One region of the Pseudocitrobacter corydidari genome, then DNA from elsewhere that is predicted to be linked to it. Evidence: predicted binding sites of a transcription regulator. Region 1 holds the regulator's gene; the other holds the start of a gene.
The links. The regulator CRP, encoded in region 1, controls carbon source genes, mostly activating them, when cyclic AMP is high. The targets are predictions, from matches to a motif close to ATGTGANNNNNNTCACAT.

Region 2: a site for CRP is predicted at 6,197-6,214, ahead of G163CM_RS16275 (YjcB family protein). Genes of this name have one in related genera too.

The regions. Positions count from the first base shown of each region.
Region 1 is NZ_CP087880.1:4,272,669-4,280,097, forward strand. Features, by position in the region: gene G163CM_RS19780 (YccS/YhfK family putative transporter) at 1-1,512, opposite strand, end outside; gene crp (cAMP-activated global transcriptional regulator CRP) at 1,561-2,193, opposite strand; gene G163CM_RS19790 (OsmC family protein) at 2,494-2,898, shown strand; gene G163CM_RS19795 (phosphoribulokinase) at 2,980-3,849, opposite strand; gene G163CM_RS19800 (YheU family protein) at 3,876-4,094, opposite strand; gene G163CM_RS19805 (hydrolase) at 4,091-5,113, opposite strand; gene mdcA (malonate decarboxylase subunit alpha) at 5,363-7,018, shown strand; gene G163CM_RS19815 (triphosphoribosyl-dephospho-CoA synthase) at 7,018-7,429, shown strand, end outside.
Region 2 is NZ_CP087880.1:3,494,776-3,502,204, forward strand. Features, by position in the region: gene G163CM_RS16240 (PTS ascorbate transporter subunit IIC) at 1-610, shown strand, start outside; gene G163CM_RS16245 (transketolase) at 610-1,437, shown strand; gene G163CM_RS16250 (transketolase family protein) at 1,430-2,383, shown strand; gene G163CM_RS16255 (NCS2 family permease) at 2,498-3,847, opposite strand; gene G163CM_RS16260 (glutathione S-transferase family protein) at 4,262-4,930, opposite strand; gene soxR (redox-sensitive transcriptional activator SoxR) at 5,194-5,652, opposite strand; gene soxS (superoxide response transcriptional regulator SoxS) at 5,740-6,069, shown strand; gene G163CM_RS16275 (YjcB family protein) at 6,342-6,623, shown strand; gene ssb1 (single-stranded DNA-binding protein SSB1) at 6,679-7,209, opposite strand.

The DNA of each region.
Region 1 (7,429 bases):
CAGCCACAGCATGCCGCCAAAGGCAATCAGGCAGCCGATAATCGTATCGGCGAAACGCGCGACGATAAACTGCTCGCCGTTGAGCGTCAGCAATTGCAGGGTATATACCGCCGTAATGGTGAAACCCACGGTCGCCCAGCCGTAGCTTTTACGAATGATCAGATAACTTATCAGGGTGATCACCAGCATCGCGGTCAGCGCGAATCCCTCCGGGAAATGGTAGTGCAGCGTGACCGCGGCGATAACCAGCCCCGCCAGCGTGCCCGCCGCTCGGTGGAAGATACGCACACGCGTCGCGCCGTAGCCGTTTTGCGTCACCAGCAAGACGGTCATTAATATCCAGTAGGGTTTCGGCAGATGCAGCGCCGCGCCCATCAGGCTGGCGATGCTCAACATCACGCTTAAACGCGCGGCATTACGCAGGGCGGGCGATTTCAGCGACAGATAGCTTTTCAGCGCCGGGAACAGCGGCAGGCGGCGCTCTTTATCGGCCATCAGGTTACGCGGATAAAGCGGACGCTGCGCGCGCAGGACTTTGGCGATGCGGCTGAAGTGCCAGGCGCAGAACTGCCCGACCGGGTTATCGGGATGCTGGCGGGCAATTTTCTCCAGCGCGCCAATTTGCTTATCCATATTGAAGCGCGTCGGGAAGCGGTGATAAAGAATGTCATCGGCCATTACCCGCAGGCGCGCGGCGACGGTTTGCGCGTTCCAGCGGATTACCGCTTCGGCGTGGCTGCGCTCGACCAGTTTTTGCACCTCTTCTGGCTGGTGCAGGCTCACCGAAATGTGTTCCTGTAAATCCAGCCCCATCTGGAAGGCGCGCAGCAGGCGCTTGTAATCATTGTGCTGATTGGCCGCCAGCATGTGCATCTGCTGGTAACACTGGGAAATCAGGTCGACCACTTTCTGCTGACGATTAAGCAACGGCGGCAGGGCGGTATTGGGGTCGGTATGTTGCGTCAGCAGGCTATATTTGGCTTCGCAGTACTCCGCCAGTTGGCGGTAAAGCAGGCTCAACGACTCGCGCAGCGGCTGTTCGCGCCATAGCCAGAACCAGAACCAGTTAAACAGCCCGTACCATAGCGTGCCGAGCGCGTAGATAAGCAGCGGTTCCCAGATGGGCATATTGCCCGCCAGGCTCAGGGTAAAAATGGCGGCAATCAGCGAGGCCGGAAGCAATCGCCCGTGCAGCGCGCTGATTTCGGCGGTAACGCCCAGCACCATCGCCAGACCGGTAAGAATAAACGGCAGCGGGATATCATCGGCCAGCAACAGTTGCACAATCAGGCTGCAACCGGCGAACAGAGACCCACCGATAATCAGGCGTTTGAAGAAGCGTTTATGGGGAGTATCCAGCCCGGCGATGTTGCAGCAGGCAGGCACTAAAGAGAACAGTAAGCCGTGTTGAAGCTGGCCGAGGATCAGGCCGACGGCGACCGGCAAACATAACACCAGCGTTTGCCGCAGTGCATAGTTGACTTCCGGGTGGTAAATCAGCCTGCGCCACATAAGAGACAAAAACGGCGTATTGCGCGAACAATACGCCGTCAGACGAGATTAACGCGTGCCGTAAACGACGATCGTTTTACCGTGTGCGGAGATCAGGTTCTGATCTTCCAGCATCTTCAGAATGCGGCCCACGGTTTCGCGGGAGCAACCGACGATCTGACCGATTTCCTGACGGGTGATTTTGATCTGCATACCGTCCGGGTGGGTCATGGCATCCGGCTGTTTTGCCAGATTCAGCAGCGTCTGTGCGATACGACCGGTAACGTCGAGGAACGCCAGGTTGCCCACTTTCTCAGAGGTAACCTGCAGACGGCGCGCCATCTGAGAGGAGAGACGCATCAGGATATCCGGGTTAACCTGGATGAGCTGACGGAATTTCTTATAGGAGATTTCAGCCACTTCACAGGCGGTTTTCGCCCGAACCCAGGCGCTACGTTCCTGGCCTTCTTCAAACAGGCCCAGTTCACCGATGAAATCGCCCTGGTTGAGGTAGGAAAGGATCATCTCTTTGCCTTCCTCATCCTTGATGAGTACTGCCACGGAGCCTTTAACGATGTAGTACAGCGTTTCCGCTTTTTCACCCTGGTGAATCAGCGTGCTCTTCGATGGGTACTTATGAATGTGGCAATGAGACAAGAACCATTCGAGTGTCGGGTCTGTTTGCGGTTTGCCAAGCACCATGCGCGGTTATCCTCTGTTATAAGCTATCGCCAGCGGCAAATCAGGCTACCACTGGTGGAAATAATGTCCTTCCCTCTACCTGGGAAGTTGGCCGTCAAAAATTGTCGCAGCCAGTATGTGATGTCCTCTGCATACATGCAGTACGTTTATGTATCTCTGTAGCATCCCGACTGTTTTAGCATAGCTTTCGCCGTGTGTCTCCTGGTGTCTCGCTTCAGCATGACCCAGGTCTACTTCCGTTGCGAGATTTGTTATGTGCGCGTAATCTGACAATAAATTTGCAACTCTGGAGTGACTATTATGCAAGCGCGTGTGAAATGGGTTGAAGGGTTAACCTTCCTGGGTGAGTCGGCTTCCGGGCACCAGATTCTAATGGATGGCAACTCAGGTGATAAAGCGCCAAGCCCGATGGAAGTCGTGCTGATGGCTGCGGGCGGTTGTAGCGCTATTGACGTCGTGTCAATCCTGCAAAAGGGCCGTTACGACGTGACCGATTGTGAAGTTAAGCTGACCTCTGAACGCCGCGAAGAAGCGCCACGTCTGTTCACGCACATCAATCTGCACTTCATTGTGACCGGCAAAGAACTGAAAGATGCGGCGGTGTCCCGGGCGGTGGATTTGTCCGCTGAGAAGTACTGTTCAGTGGCGCTGATGCTGGGCAAAGCGGTGAACATTACCCATTCTTATGAGGTGGTGGAGGGGTAACGCCCGCGTCGCCTTTATGTCGGATGGCGGCTACGCCTTATCCGACCTACGAAAGCTTTGTAGGTCGGGTAAGGTGCTATTTCACCCAATCTTCTTCCCTTCCATCAACCGCTGCACCAGCGGCGTCATGATCAATTCCATCGCCAGCCCCATCTTGCCGCCGGGAACGACCAGCGTATTCATATGAGAGATAAACGAGCCTTGCAGCATCGCCAGCAGCCAGGGGAAATCGATATTGTCGAGATTGCGGAAGTGGATCACCACAAAGCTCTCATCCAGCGACGGAATGCCTTTGGCGGCGAAGGGATCGGAGGTATCGACCGTTGGCACACGCTGGAAGTTAAGATGGGTGCGCGAGAACTGCGGGGTGATGTAGTTGATGTAATCTTCCATCGAACGCACCACGGAATCCATCACCGCCTCGCGGGAGTGACCGCGCTCGCTGGTGTCGCGGATCATCTTTTGGATCCACTCCAGGTTTACAATCGGCACCACGCCTACCAGTAAATCGACATGCTTTGCCACATCATGATGCGGGGTGACCACGCCGCCGTGCAGCCCTTCATAGAACAGCACGTCGGTCGGCTCAGGCAGCGGTTGCCAGGGGGTAAAGGTTCCCGGCACCTGATTCCACGGCACCGCTTCATCGTAGGTGTGCAGATATTTTCGCGACTGTCCGGTACCGCTGTGCCCGTACTCGCGGAACGTCTGTTCCAGCAGGCTGAAGTCGTTGGCATCCGGGCCGAAGTAGCTGATATGACGGCCCATATCACGCGCTTTACGAATGGCTAAATCCATTTCCGGACGCGTGTAGCGATGAAAGCTGTCGCCTTCCACTTCCGCGGCGCGAAGTTTGAGCTGGGCGAAAATCTTGCGGAACGCGAGGCTGGTGGTGGTGGTTCCCGCCCCGCTGGAACCCGTGACGGCGATAACCGGATGTTTGGCAGACATAGCGAACAACTCCCGAGTCGGTAAGATTAACCGCGAAACTGGCTGCGGGGCATGATGTTGACGGTTTCATGAAGTTCCGACCACACCAGTACCGCTTCGCCGCGTTGTAGTTGCTGTTTTACGTCGGCGACCTTTTGCGCAAGTGAACGTTCATATTCACCATAATCGGTGCCTTCACGCAACACAAAGCTTTCAATCAGGTTATCGAGCGTTTCAGCGTCGATGTCTTGCCACGGAATGATCATTTTTCACCTCCAAGCCACGGCATCAGCCAGTCGGGAATACGTTGTTCCAGCCACATTTTCGGGCGGCGGAAGGTGCCGCCGATAAAGCCGACGTGGCCGCCATGTTCCGTTAACTGATATTCGACGCAGGCGGGAAGCGAGTCGGCGTCGGGGATAACGTGGTGATCCATAAACGGATCGTCCTTCGCATGAATAATCAGCGTCGGAATGGCTATCTGATTGAGCAACGGCATGGCGCTACATTGACGATAATAGTCGATAGCGTCGGCGAAACCGTGAATTTTGGCGGTAATCAGGTCATCAAATTCACGGATTTTGCGCACGCGCTTCAGCTGGCGTAAATCGACCGGCAGCGTGCCGGGATAGGCCGCCAGTTTGCGCGAGGCGTTGCCTTTTAACAGGTTCAGCAAATAGCGCTGGTACACCCGCGAAAAGCCCTTTTCCATATGATAGCTACAGGCTTCCAGCACGAATGGCGCGGAGACAATCACCGCAGCATCCAGCGGAACCGTGGGGCCTTCTTTCGCCAGCAGGCAGGCGAGCATGTTGCCGCCGAGCGAATAACCGACCGCCGCAGTAGGCGCATCGCCCAGTTCCTGCTTCAGCCAGTTTAAAAACCAGGTGCCGTCTTCTGTTTCACCGGAATGATAAATACGGTTAAGGCGATTCGGTTCGCCGCTACAGCCGCGAAAGTGCATCACCACGCCGAGCCAGCCGCGTTCCTTCGCCGCCTGAATCAGACCGTGTGCATAGGGGCTGTGCAGGCTGCCTTCCAGGCCGTGGAATACGACCAGACGCGGCTTGTGCCTCGCCTGCATTGGGTCTTCGCTCCAGGCGATATCCAGAAAGTCGCCGTCCGGTAAATCGAGGCGCTGCCAGTGCGGCGTAAAGTGTAGCCGACGGCGGATAAGCCTCGGCAGCATAGTTTGCAGATGCGGGTTGCTGACGCCGGGCATTGGGCGAAACGTGGAGGAGTCGTCCTGCGGGACAGCAAACTCTGCGGGAGTAATTTGGGCCATAACGTTGCGATGTTCTCTTTTAATCTGCTGACTACTATACCGTCACTTTTTGATTGTGTTTAAGAAAATGGGCGGTGGTAGCCTCTTTTACTCCTTTTTGAGTTGACCTGCGTCACAAAATTTTAATGTGATTATTACTCTCAAGCTAATGATTCCTTCCTAAGCTTAATTGATGACTTTCTCACCAGGGTTCAGACTCTTCTCAGTGTTAAGCAAATCAAAATGATTCGCTGAATCAGGAGGTTAATAATGTTATCTGGGCAAACACCCGCACGGGTATGGAACACGCGACGCACTGAGAAACAGCGCCGCCTGGCGTCTGTACCGGTGCAGGGCAAGGTGCTACCGACGGCAGACCTTGTCGCAATGCTGGAAAAACTGATCGCCCCGGGCGACAGAGTGGTATTAGAAGGGAATAACCAAAAACAGGCAGATTTCCTGTCTCGTTCCCTTGCTGAAGTGAACCCGCAGATTGTTCACGACCTGCATATGATCATGCCAAGCGTCGGTCGCAGCGAACACCTCGACATCTTCGAGAAAGGTATCGCCCACAAGCTGGACTTCTCTTTCTCCGGCACGCAAAGCCTGCGTATTTCGCAACTGCTGGAAGATGGCCAGCTGGAAATCGGTGCGATTCACACCTACATCGAACTCTACTCCCGCCTCTATGTTGACCTGGCCCCGAACGTGGCGCTGATTGCCGGTTTTAAAGCCGACAGCAAAGGCAACCTTTACACCGGCGCCAGTACCGAAGATACGCCAGCGCTGGTTGAAGCAGCCGCCTTCCACGACGGTATCGTCATCGCACAGGTGAACGAACTGGTGGACGACGAATGCGATCTGCCGCGCGTGGATATTCCGGGCTCGTGGATCGATTTCGTGGTCGTTGCGGATAAACCGTTCTTCATCGAACCGTTGTTTACCCGTGACCCGCGTCTGATTAAACAAGAACACATCCTGATGGCGATGATGGCGATTAAAGGCATCTACGCAGAGCATCAGGTGCAGTCACTCAACCACGGTATCGGGTTTAACACCGCCGCGATTGAACTGCTGCTGCCAACCTACGGCGAACAGCTCGGCCTGAAAGGCAAAATCTGTAAACACTGGACGCTTAACCCGCATCCGACGCTGATCCCGGCGATTGAGAGCGGTTGGGTGGAAAGCGTGCACTGCTTCGGTGGCGAACTGGGGATGGAAGAGTACATCCGCGCCCGTCCTGATGTGTTCTTTACCGGTGCCGACGGTTCAATGCGTTCTAACCGCGCGTTCTGCCAGTTAGCAGGTCAGTACGCGGTGGATATGTTTATCGGTTCAACGTTACAGGTTGATGGCCTCGCCAACTCTTCGACCGTCACCCGTGGTCGTCTCTCCGGTTTCGGTGGTGCGCCAAATATGGGCCATGACCCACACGGTCGTCGTCATGCTACGCCTGCCTGGCTGAACATGATCACCGAACCAGACCCGATGCAGCGCGGTAAAAAACTCGTCGTCCAGATGGTGGAAACCTTCCAGGCTGGCGTGAAACCGACCTTCGTCGAAACGCTGGATGCCGTTGAAGTGGCGAAATCCTCCGGGATGCCGCTGGCGCCAGTCATGATTTACGGCGATGACGTGACCCACGTGCTGACCGAAGAGGGGATCGCTTACCTCTACCGTGCGGAAAGCCTGGAAGAGCGTCGCGCGATGGTCGCTGCCGTTGCCGGTATTACCGATATTGGCCTTGGCGTTGACGCCAAACGCGTCGCTGAGCTGCGTAAGAGCGGCAAAGTGGTTTATCCGGAAGATATGGGCATTCGCCGTACCGACGCCACCCGTTCCCTGCTGGCTGCCAGCAGCGTGTCCGACCTGGTGGAATGGTCCGGTGGTTTGTACAACCCACCTGCGAAATTCCGGAGCTGGTAATGAAACTTCTGCCACAGATTCAGGTTGAAGGCGGTGCCGAATGGCTGGCGCGAACCGCCACGCAATGTCTTGTCGACGAAGCACGTTTAAGCCCGAAACCCGGTCTGGTGGACAGCCGGGGCAGCGGGGCGCATCACGACCTGACGCTGGCGCTGATGGAGCGTTCCGCCCACAGTCTGACCCCAACGTTTCATGCCCTGGCGCAGCAAAGCTGGCAGCGTCCGGCGGATGTTGCGCTCAGACAAACCATTGGGCGACTGGGACGCGAAGGCGAGCAACAGATGATGGCCGCCACTGACGGCGTGAATACCCACCGCGGCGCGATTTGGGCGCTGGGCCTGCTGGTCAGCGCGGTGGCGATGCTCGGCGGTGCCGGTACGGCGAAAGCCATCAGCACCACGGCGGCGAAAC
Region 2 (7,429 bases), 780 kb from region 1:
TCTGGTCTATTCCATCATTCAGGCCATCACCTTTGCGGCGGGCGTGTTCATCATCCTACAGGGTGTGCGGTTAATCCTCGCGGAAATCGTCCCGGCCTTTACCGGCTTCTCGGAAAAACTGGTGCCTAACGCCCGACCGGCGCTGGATTGCCCGGTGGTGTACCCGTATGCGCCTAACGCGGTTTTAATTGGTTTCCTGTTCAGCTTCCTCGGCGGGCTGGTCGGTTTGTTCCTGCTCGGTCAGTTCAAGCTGGTACTGATTCTCCCCGGCGTCGTGCCGCACTTCTTCACCGGCGCAACCGCTGGCGTATTTGGTAACGCCACAGGCGGGCGTCGCGGCGCGATGATCGGCGCGTTTGCCAATGGCCTGCTGATCACCTTCCTCCCGGTATTGCTGTTGCCAGTGCTTGGCGCGATTGGCTTCGCGAATACCACCTTCTCCGACGCGGATTTCGGCGTCGTTGGCATCATCATGGGTAACCTGGCGCGCTACCTCTCGCCGATGGCAATTACCGGCCTGGTGGTGGCGCTGTTCGCGCTACTGGTGGTCTACAACATCGTGAAAAGTAAACCTAACGCGCAGCAGCAGGACACAGGAGCAAAATCATAATGTGTGATGAACTGAAAAGACTGGCGCGCGATATTCGCGTTGCCACGCTGAAATCCTTAACCCAGCTCGGTTTTGGCCACTATGGCGGCAGCATGTCGGTGGTTGAGACGCTGGCGGTGCTGTATGGCGATGTGATGCGTATCGACCCGGCCGACCCGGACTGGCCGCAGCGCGACTATTTTGTCCTGTCGAAAGGGCATGCTGGCCCGGCGCTGTATAGCACGCTGGCAATCAAGGGCTATTTCCCCATGGAAGAACTGGCGACGCTTAACCAGAATGGCACACGCCTGCCAAGCCACCCGGACCGGCTCAAAACGCGCGGCGTGGATGCCACCACCGGCTCGCTCGGCCAGGGGATATCCATCGCGGCTGGGATGGCGCTGTCGCATAAACTCGCCAGCCGCCCGAACCGCGTTTTCTGCATCGTCGGCGACGGCGAGCTGAACGAGGGACAGTGCTGGGAAGCATTCCAGTTTATTGCCCATCACAAGCTGAACAACCTGCTGGTGTATATCGACTGGAACAAGCAGCAACTGGACGGCGAACTTAACGACATCATCGCGCCTTTCGATCTTGCAGAAAAATTCCATGCTTTCGGCTTCGATGTACAAACGGTGAAAGGCGACGATATTGCAGCGATTCAGGCCGTCACCCGCCCGGTACGGAGCGGTGATGAGCGTCCCCGCATCGTGATTCTTGATAGCGTGAAAGGACAAGGCGTGCCTTATCTGGAAAGTTTGAGCAACACCCACCATCTGCGCCTGAATGATGAGATGCGAGAGGCGCTGAATGAATCTATTCGCCAACTGGAGGCCGCGTATGATTAAGGTTGCACCTGCGGGAGAGAAAGACACCGTTGAAATGCGTAAGGTCTACGCCGGGTTTATCGCTGAACAGGTCAACTCAGGTAGCGAGATTATCGCGCTGGAAGCTGACCTGATGAGCTCGATGGCGATGGATAGCGTACAGCGTGAATTCCCCCGCCACGTTATTAACTGCGGGATCATGGAAGCCAACGTGATTGGCACTGCGGCAGGCCTGGCGCTCACCGGGCGAAAGCCGTTCGTCCACACGTTTACCGCGTTCGCCAGCCGTCGCTGTTTCGACCAGTTGTTTATGTCGCTGGATTATCAGCGCAATAACGTCAAAGTCATCGCCTCTGACGCGGGCGTCACCGCTTGCCACAACGGCGGCACGCATATGTCGTTTGAGGATATGGGCATCGTGCGCGGGCTGGCGCACTCCGTGGTTCTGGAAGTCACCGACGCGGTGATGTTTAAAGATATTCTGCGCCAGCTCGCCACGCTGGAGGGTTTCTATTGGGTACGTACCATCCGCAAACAGGCGCCAACGGTTTATCAGGCGGGTTCAACATTCACCATCGGTAAAGGCAATGTTCTGCGCGACGGTAATGACATCACGTTAATTGCCAACGGCATTATGGTGGCGAAAGCGCTGGAAGCGGCAGAAAAGCTTTCTGCTGAAGGGGTGAGCGCCGCCGTTATCGATATGTTTACGCTCAAGCCAATTGACCGCATGCTGGTGAAGAACTATGCCGAGAAAACCGGGAGAATTGTCACCTGCGAAAACCACAGCATTCATAACGGGCTGGGTTCAGCAGTGGCGGAAGTCCTGGTGGAAACCTGCCCGGTGCCGATGCGTCGCGTGGGCGTGAAAGAACGCTATGGTCAGGTAGGCACACAGGAATTTCTGGAGCAGGAGTATGGGTTGACGCGTGATGATATCATCGCGGCGGCAAGGGAACTGCTGTAATTCAGGGATAAAAAAGCGGCCGTGAGGCCGCTTTAGAGGAACTGTAGGGAGCACGCTGTAAATAGCCTGAAGGCGCTGCGCTTATCAGGCCAATAAAGCCCGCATTAACACGATTTAAATTGCCCAGCCGCCCGCATAAAACGCCACCAGCGCCACCGCAATCACGATGGTGCCAATGTTCAGCTTACGCCATTCACCCGATACCACGCGGCCAACCACCAGCGTCGCGAAACCAATCATAATGCCGGTCACGATGTTACAGGTCAGTACGATGAAAACGGCGGTAATCAGGCCAGACATCGCATCAACAAAGTCGTTGAAATCGATGCGCGCCACGTTGCTCAGCATCAGCAGGCCAACGTACATCAGCGCCGGAGCGGTGGCATAGGCCGGAACCAGATAAGAGAGCGGAGAGAGGAACAGGATCAACAGGAACAGTACGCCGACGGTGATCGCCGTTAAGCCCGTTTTGCCGCCCGCCGCCGTACCGGCCGCAGATTCGATATACACTGCCGCTGGCGCTGCGCCAACAAACGCGGAGAACACGCTGCTCAGGGAGTCAGTGGTCAGCGCTTTGCCGCCGTTGATGATCTGCCCGTCTTTATCCAGCAGGTTAGCCTGACCGGCTACGGCACGAATGGTGCCGGTGGCATCGAACACCGCCGTCATCACCAGCGCCAACACGCTTGGCAGCACGATCGGATTCAGCGCGCCCATAATATCCAGGCTGCCAATCAGAGAGTTACCGTTGTCATCGCTCAGAGAAGGCATAGCGAAGAAACCAGAGAAGTGCACATTCGGGTCAAAAATCAGGCCGACAATCGACACACCGATGATGGTCAGCAGAATGCCGCCCGGCACTTTCAGTTTTTCGAGGCCGATGATCATCGCCAGACCGATCAGCGACATAATCACCGGGAAGCTGGCAAAATGCCCCAGCGCAACCGGCAAGCCATCCAGCGGGTTCTTGATCACCAGGCCGACGCCGTTCGCCGCAATCAGCAGCAGGAACAGGCCGATACCGATACCGGTGCCGTGAGCGATGCCCTGCGGCAAATTGCGCAAGATCCAGCTACGGATGCCGGTCGCAGAAATAATGGTGAACAGAACCCCCATCAGAAAGACCGCGCCGAGCGCGACCGGAATACTGATGTGCTGGCCCAGCACCAGACTGAACGCGGTGAACGCGGTCAGCGAGATAGCACAGCCAATAGCCAGCGGCAGATTCGCCCACAGGCCCATCACGATGGAGCCGACGCCCGCCACCAGGCAGGTGGCCACGAAGACCGCAGCAGGCGGGAAGCCCGCTTTGCCGAGCATCCCCGGCACAACGATGACGGAATAGACCATCGCCAGGAAGGTGGTAAGACCGGCGACAATCTCCTGACGAACGGAGCTACCACGAGCAGAAATTTTAAACCAGGCGTCGAGTGAACCGCCGGTACGCGCTGAAGGCGTAGACATAGAAAACATCCCCTGAAAATTTTTATCATTCGCTGTATGCGTGGTGGACAATCCACTGCCAGCTAAACGTCATCTCCTTGTGCTTAAAGCTCGCGGCAAAGGGGAGCCGCAAAAAAGCAAACGTTTAACTCCGCGCATACAAAACGGTTGAGCGTTACCTTCCACGCTGCACATGCAGAATGGGTATTTTCTGGACGACACCGGCAAATTGACTAAGCATAAAACGTCAAAAATGCCAGCAGAAGGCGTCAGAATTTGAAGGCAAACGATTATCTGGTTTTTATGGCACCATTTTCAACTGATGTTTACGTCATTTCGCTAAATTTCGCTTATGACGATGAAGAAATCACCAACCTATGCGCAAACGTTATCGTTCATGCGCAATCCAACAACATTTTCGTTGCAAATTTGGCGCTACTCGCCTGGCAGCGAAAAAGGACCGCCCTTTTCAATCGCCTGTTGCCAGGCCGGACGCGCTTCCACACGCGCCTTCCATGCGGCAATATTGGGCAGAGACGGTATCCCGCCGCGAGAAAGCAGCGCAAACAGTGGAAAACTCATCTGAATATCCGCCATGCTCAGCGTTTCCCCCGCAAACCACGGTGTTTTCGCAAGATGCGACTCGATAAACCCGGCATGTGTGGCAATCTGCTTATTCAGCCAGGCTTTCTGGACGCCCGTTCCCAGCACTTTCCCCACCGTGCGCAACCCCAACGGCACCGGGGATTTGCCCAGCATCTGCAAAACCAGCTTGATCATCATGAGCGACATCAACGAGCCTTCGGCATAGTGCAGCCAGAAGCGATACTGCAATTTGCCGTCAATGTCCTGCGGTTTAAAGCGGCTTTCGGGATCGCCGATTTCCTGAAGATATTCGAGGATCGCCCCGGATTCAGCGATAACGTGGCCATCATTCTCGACAATCGGCGATTTACCCAGCGGATGAATTTTTTTCAAAGATTCAGGTGCCAGCATATTGGCCCCGCGCTGATAGCGGACAATCTGGTAAGGCAGATTTAATTCTTCCAGCGCCCAGAGTACGCGCTGCGAGCGGGATTGATTCAGATGGTGGACGGTTAACATGGTTTTCTCCGCAGGTTTGTTCAAATTAACTATAGGAACAGACGGCAATCCCCGTAAAAATTGCGGCGAAAAAAGCGTTAATCCGACTGGCGAACAGGGGGAGTAGAGGTAGACTTAAAGTGTCAGCACAAACCGGAACCTCCAACCCGTAGCTCGACCGAGGGATGCTGATGTCGGGGGAAACCCTCCCATGAACCAGTGGGATAGAGCGAAAGACAAAGACCGGAACATACGAAAGCGCCCAGTTGTGGCGCTTTCGTTTTTTATTCGTCTTCCAGCAGGCGCGCGCCCGTTCCTTCTTCCCCCAGTTTGTCGCCAGGGTTACGCAGCGGGCAGTCCCGCAGCGACATACAGCCGCAGCCAATGCAGCCATCAAGCTGATCGCGCAGCGCTTCCATCGAGTGAATGCGTTTATCCAGCTCCTGACGCCACTGGGTGGTCAGGCGTTTCCAGTCTTTTTGCCCCAGCGTATGCCCTTCCGGCACCACGCCCAGCGACTCGCCGATCGTGGCGAGCGGGATGCCCAGCCGCTGCGCGATTTTAATGATTGCTACATAGCGCAGCACGTCACGTTTGTATCGCCGCTGATTGCCCGCGTTACGCTGGCTGCGGATGAGCCCTTTGCTCTCATAGAAGTGCAAAGCGGAGACGGCAACCCCGGTACGTCGGGCGACTTCACCCGGCGTGAGCAGCGTTTTAATGCGCGTTGGTTTTTTTTCCATTTTCTGCTTTACCTCAAGTTAACTTGAGGAATTATACTCGCCAGCAAGACAAAAGTTGAAGCAAAAATAGACAACGGGGAGAGCCTTATGTCCCATCGGGAAATTATTCAAACGCTTATCGAATGGATAGATGAACATATCGATCAACCACTTAACATTGATGTCGTGGCGAAAAAATCCGGATACTCAAAATGGTATCTGCAACGGATGTTCCGCACCGAGATGCATCAAACGCTGGGCGACTACATTCGCCAGCGCCGTCTGTTATTGGCCGCACAAGAGCTGCGAAATACCCAGCGCCCGATTTTCGATATTGCGATGGACCTGGGTTATGTTTCCCAGCAGACCTTCTCGCGCGTATTCCGCCGCGAATTCGACCGCACGCCGAGCGACTATCGCCATCGCCTGTCAGCATAAGCATCGCGCCGGATGACGCTTGCGCTTATCCGGCGTGCAGGTAAAACAGAGCCCTTTCCTTATGTAACTATTGTCAGCGATAAATGGCGCATTTTGCTGCGTTTACCTCTGGTGAATAAAACAGCAATTGTGATATAGTTCACAGTATAGAGTGAAACAAAAACAGCGTTTCATATCATTTGTGATTGCCTGTCGATAGCCAGAGTGGACTACACCTTCGTGAGAACGCCGCGCTGTCAGGGCATACCGTTTATCTCTGAGGATAAGGTCTCATGGTTTCCATCTCTACAGGTGTCGTACTGTTACGCTGGCCGCTTTTCAGCGCCATTCTGATGTTCCTTGCCAGTACTCTGAAAATTCGCTTACGCAAAGCTGATTACGCGGGCCTCGCGGTGATTTGTAGCGCGCTGGGTGTGGCGTCGGCCTGCTGGTTCGCAACGGGGTTGCTGGGAATTACGATGGTGGATATTGCGACTATCTGCAATAACATCAAAGAGGTGATGGTGGAAGTGATGAGCCAGACACCGCCAGAATGGCCGATGGTGTTGACCTGATAAAAATCTTATCCATAAAAAAACCTGCTTTCGCAGGTTTTTTTATGTCTGAAAATCAGAACGGGATATCGTCGTCGAAGTCCATCGGCGGTTCGTTAGACGGTGCCGGTGCGGACTGTTGCTGCTGCGGACGAGACTGCGCGCCGCCGCTGAACTGGTTGCCGCCCTGCGGCTGCTGAGGCTGGCCCCAACCGCCCTGCTGCTGACCCTGACCACCTGCCGGTGCGCCACCGCCCTGACGGCCACCCAGCATCTGCATGGTGCCGCCAACGTTCACAACCACTTCGGTGGTGTATTTTTCAACGCCGGACTGATCGGTCCATTTACGGGTACGCAGCTGGCCTTCAATATAAACCTGAGAGCCTTTACGCAGGTATTCACCCGCAACTTCCGCGAGTTTGCCGAACAGCACAACACGGTGCCATTCAGTCTGCTCTTTCATTTCACCGGTCGCTTTATCACGCCAGGATTCGGAAGTAGCCAGCGTAATGTTGGCAACTGCGCCACCATTCGGCATGTAGCGTACTTCCGGGTCCTGGCCCAGATTACCGACGAGAATCACCTTGTTTACGCCTCTGCTGGCCATGATTGTCTCTCCTGAATGTGTTTCTTAATAGTGTAAACGCGCGATTGTAGCATTTCAAAGAGGCGTTTTGATAGCATGCGACGGTGATTCCACTAAACTCGTTTACGTTGAATATCTTACACTCAACAATGGAATGCACATTCCACTACTGTATATTCATTCAGGGTGAGTTGTGTCATAATTAGCCGTTTCCGCCGTTTGTCCTTCAAGCAAATCTGGC